2 regions of the Metabacillus mesotrionivorans genome follow, and region 1 is predicted to be linked to the other one. Evidence: a T-box and tRNA genes for the amino acid it is inferred to sense, from the RefSeq annotation. Region 1 holds a T-box; the other holds one or more tRNA genes.
What was found. A T-box is a leader RNA that pairs with one kind of tRNA and senses whether it is charged. The one in region 1 lies ahead of pheS (phenylalanine--tRNA ligase subunit alpha), so its partner is inferred to be a tRNA-Phe.
Positions count from the first base shown of each region.

Region 2: it encodes a tRNA-Phe, which carries the amino acid that the T-box ahead of pheS (phenylalanine--tRNA ligase subunit alpha) is inferred to sense. The anticodon was not compared.

Region 1 is NZ_JBQMFF010000004.1:222,090-224,490, reverse strand. It holds gene pheS (phenylalanine--tRNA ligase subunit alpha) at 1-966, opposite strand, end outside; T-box leader at 1,034-1,277, opposite strand; gene ACTSEZ_RS13365 (TrmH family RNA methyltransferase) at 1,338-2,090, opposite strand.
Region 2 is NZ_JBQMFF010000005.1:34,210-36,610, forward strand. It holds gene ACTSEZ_RS14420 (adenylosuccinate synthase) at 1-927, shown strand, start outside; tRNA gene ACTSEZ_RS14425 (tRNA-Phe) at 1,055-1,127, shown strand; gene ACTSEZ_RS14430 (peptidoglycan DD-metalloendopeptidase family protein) at 1,543-2,401, shown strand, end outside.

The DNA.
Region 1 (2,401 bases):
GTATTTCAGCATGGCAATTCGCTCCGGTCCCATACCAAAAGCAAATCCGCTGTATTTCTTTGAATCAAACCCGGCCATCTCAAGCACATTCGGATGAACCATTCCTGCACCGAGAATTTCAATCCAGCCAGTCTTTTTGCAAACACTGCAGCCTTTGCCGCCGCACACGAAGCATGAAACATCGACTTCAACTGAAGGCTCTGTAAACGGGAAAAAGCTTGGGCGCAGACGGATTTCGCGCTCTTCGCCGAACATCTTTTTAGCAAAAGCCTCAAGTGTTCCTTTCAGATCACTCATGCTGATGTTCTCGTCAATGACAAGTCCCTCAATTTGCGTGAACTGGTGTGAATGTGTCGCATCATCATTATCTCGGCGGTATACTTTGCCCGGACAAATGATTTTCACTGGTCCCTGACCTTTGTATTTCTGCATCGTTCTTGCCTGAACAGGTGACGTATGAGTACGAAGCAGCGTTTCTTCCGTTATGTAGAAAGAATCCTGCATATCACGCGCCGGGTGTCCTTTTGGAAGATTCAGCGCTTCAAAGTTGAAATAATCCGTCTCTACCTCAGGGCCTTCTTCTACGGAATAACCCATGTTAAGGAAAAGGTCTTCGATTTCCTCAATGACAGACGTAATCGGATGATGATTGCCCGTGCGTACAGGACGCCCCGGAAGTGTCACATCGATCGTTTCAGCTGCAAGCTTCTCTTCAACTGCCGCTTCCTCAAGTCCTTCCTGTTTAGCCGAAATGCTTGTGGCAATGCTCTCGCGCACCTCGTTGGCCAAAGCTCCCATCAGCGGGCGCTCTTCTGCAGAAAGTTTGCCCATCCCGCGAAGAACTTCTGTAATTGGCCCTTTTTTACCCAAATATGATACACGGATCTCATTCAGGCTCTTTAAATCATTTGCTGCCTGAATTTTTTCAAGCGCTTCAAGCTGAAGCTGTTTTAATTGCTCCTGCATCGTTTTTTCCTCCTTTTATTTCAGATGATTCCTGATTTTTTTTGAACAAAATAAAAAACCCGTCCAAAAAAGGGACGAGTTGACAGTCGCGGTACCACCCTTGTTAACAGCAAAAAAACATGCTGTTCACTTCGTTCATAAATAACGGATAGGATCCGGAGCACCTTTACACCCGGGATTTTTCCGGATGGTCCTGGTGTCAGCTAAAGAGGTGAATTCATCTGCTGCTGTCAAAAAAATGCTCACAGTCACCGGCATTTTCTCCCTGATTGACGCTTTCGCAGACTACTCTTCTCTGTCAACGCTGTTCATGGTATGTAACTGTCTTTTATTATAATGAATTCATGATGGCGATGCAACCACGCTTTTGCCTATTTCACAAGGTGATACATCAGGATCCCGGCAGCAACTCCGGCGTTTAAGGATTCAGCTTTTCCAAGAATCGGGATGTACAGGTTCTGGTCGGTAAGGGACAGCCATTCCTCCCTTACCCCGCTGCCTTCATTGCCGATAAGCAGGGCAAAATGTCCGGAGGTTTCTGCTTTTCTGTAATCGGATCCGTTCTGCAGGGAGGTTCCGTAAATGGACACTTCATTCTGCTTCAGTTCTGAAATGGCTTCATCTATTTTTTTTCTTACAACCGGTATATGGAAAATGGAGCCCTGTGAGGAGCGCACTGCTTTTGAGTTATACGGATCAACTGTCCCATCCCCGAGAATGACGCCGTCAAGACCTGCTGCATCGGCAGTCCGGATAATGGTTCCAAGGTTCCCCGGATCCTGAAGCGCATCAATCAGAATGACTTTTTTCCATGTGCTTATGCTTCCGCTGTCCTTCTGGATGCAAACGGCTGCAGCACCCTGGGGGGTTTCTGTTTCGGAAATGGCTTTCAAGATTTCTTTTGTTACGTAAATGATGGACAGACTGTCTAGATCCCAGTGTTTTGGGATGGCTGTTTCTTCTGACAGGATCAGTTCTTTTATATCTGATTTATTTTTGATGGCTTCTTCCACGAGATGCATGCCTTCTATTAAAAATGTGCCTGATGCATCACGTTCTTTTTTTGTGTGAAGTTTGCGCCATTGTTTAACTTTTTGATTTTGTACGGATTCAATTCGCTTCAATTGTCCTGCTCCTTTTGCTGTTGGGTTTTCCTGCCCATTTTTTTCTTTTGTTTTTATCACAAGCTTTAGAAGAACTTCTGGTTCTAAACTTATACCCGTTCCTTTCCGCCCCAGGAACTTACTTCTCATGCTAAAGAGGACGCGGGCTCATTCCCCTCTTTTTTATTTTTCGGCTGTTTTTATGCTGAATATAAATCTCAAATCATACCCGTTCCCTTTCGCCCCAGTCACTTGCTTTCCGCGAGGAGTGCCTGAAGCTTCCTCGCTGCTCTTGCGGGATCTTCAGTGCCCTCTTCATCCCGCAGGAGTCA
Region 2 (2,401 bases), on a different contig from region 1:
GGCGCGAACAAAATCGGCACAACAAAAAAAGGAATCGGACCTGCTTATATGGACAAAGCAGCGCGTGTCGGCATCCGTATTGCTGACCTCCTTGACCGTGAAGCATTTGAAGAAAAGCTTGCACGCAACCTTGAAGAAAAGAACCGCATGCTTGAAAAGTACTATGAAACAGAAGGCTTCACAATGGAAGAAATTCTTGATGAGTACTATGAGTACGGCCAGCAGTTCAAACAATACGTCTGCGATACAGCCGTTGTACTGAACGATGCTCTTGACGGCGGCAGACGCGTGCTGTTTGAAGGTGCACAGGGCGTTATGCTTGATATCGACCAGGGAACATATCCGTTTGTTACATCATCAAACCCTGTTGCAGGCGGCGTAACGATCGGTTCAGGCGTCGGCCCGACGAAAATCAACCACGTTGTCGGCGTATCCAAAGCCTACACAACACGTGTTGGAGACGGTCCGTTCCCGACAGAACTTGATAACGAAATCGGCCACCAGATCCGTGAAGTCGGACGCGAGTACGGAACAACAACAGGCCGCGCGCGCCGTGTCGGCTGGTTTGACAGCGTCGTTGTCCGCCACGCACGCCGCGTCAGCGGAATCACAGACCTGTCCCTTAACTCAATTGACGTTCTGACAGGCATTGAAACACTGAAAATCTGTACAGCATACAAATACAAAGGCGAAATCATGGAATCATTCCCTGCAAGCCTTAAAGTCCTTGCTGAATGCGAGCCGGTATACGAAGAGCTTCCAGGCTGGACAGAAGACATCACAGGCGTACGCGACCTCGGAGAACTTCCGCAGAACGCACGCAACTACATCGAGCGCGTATCGCAGCTTACTGGCATTCCGCTTTCCGTCTTCTCTGTCGGTCCTGACAGAACGCAGACAAACGTTGTAAGAAGCGTATACAGCTAAGCCATTGAATCGAAAGGGATCCGTCCCTTTCGATTTTTTAATTATTTTTAAAATAGTCTTGTGTTTGAGCTGTTATTGAACTATAATAATTTAGGTCGGCAGATAATCGCTGATCCATACATACTTCGGCTTGGTAGCTCAGTCGGTAGAGCAAAGGACTGAAAATCCTTGTGTCGGCGGTTCGATTCCGTCCCAAGCCACTACATCGAAAAGCGGAAGCACCCGTTTAGCTCCGAAAGCCAGATAAGAACTGAACCGAAAAGTCCGGGTTTGACTTTTTGGGGCAGTTTGTTCTGGCAGAGGAGTTGGGTGCTGGAGCTGGACACCGATACGAACACGACAAAAAAGACATGATCCTTAATCGGATGCATGTCTTTTTTGTTATGCCTATAGTCGCATAACCGTTACATAAAAGTGCAAATTTTTACATCAAAATCTAAAATATGACATCAATAATACAGAAATGTTACATTTTTGAAAATGGCTAGGTAATAGTCTGATAATATGGTAGGTTAGTAGAGTGGCTAAAAAAGAAATCCGCAAACATAGCACTATAGGCTTATATAGATGATAGATAAAGTACTGATCAGTGGTCAATTGGGAGGAAATTGTATCGTGTTTAAGCGCATAACTGGATTCGTTGGAAACAACGTGAAGCATACAAACAGCACTATAAAGAAGGCATTATTCGGTCTGACTTTTGCAGGCGCCATGACATTCGGCATGAATGCTTCTGCAGAGGAAAATCTTGAGACCGTTTACCATATTTATCTGGACGGCGAAAGAATAGGAACGGTAGACAGTCAGCAGTTAATTGATGACCTTTCAAAGCAAAAGATTGAAGAGGCCAAAAAAGAGTATAAAGATTATCAATTAACGGTTGAAGAGATGGAAGTAATCCCTGAGCAAATGTTCCGTCCTGCTGCAAGCAACGAGGAAACTCTTGCCAAGCTTAAAGAAGAGCTTAATGTAGCAGCAGACGCAGCTTTACTTAAAATAGATAATCAGACTGTCGGCTACTTCAAGAACAAAGATGAAGCAGAGAGAGTTCTAAAAGCTTACAAAGCCAAGTACGTTCCGGCTGAACAGGTAGAACAGGCCGAGAAAATGAAGCAGTCCCCACAGCCGCTTCAGCCATTAAAAGAAAATGAATCTCGTATACTAGACGTTTCATTCTCGGGAAAAGTTTCAATTTCAGAGGAAAAAATTTCTCCTGAAGAGATGCTGACGGCACAGGAAGGCGTAAAGCTTCTTGCAAAAGGCACGCTCGAAGAGAAAACACACAAAGTAAAAGATGAAGATGTCCTTTCAAAGGTCGCTTCTGAATACAAGCTATCTGTTGAAGAACTGCTTGCTCTTAATCCGGGTCTCTCAGATGAAAATGTGATCAAGCCTGGTGAAGAACTGAACGTAAAAGACTACAAGCCTTTTACAAATGTCCTAGTAAAAGAAGAGGTTTCAAAAAAAGAAGCCA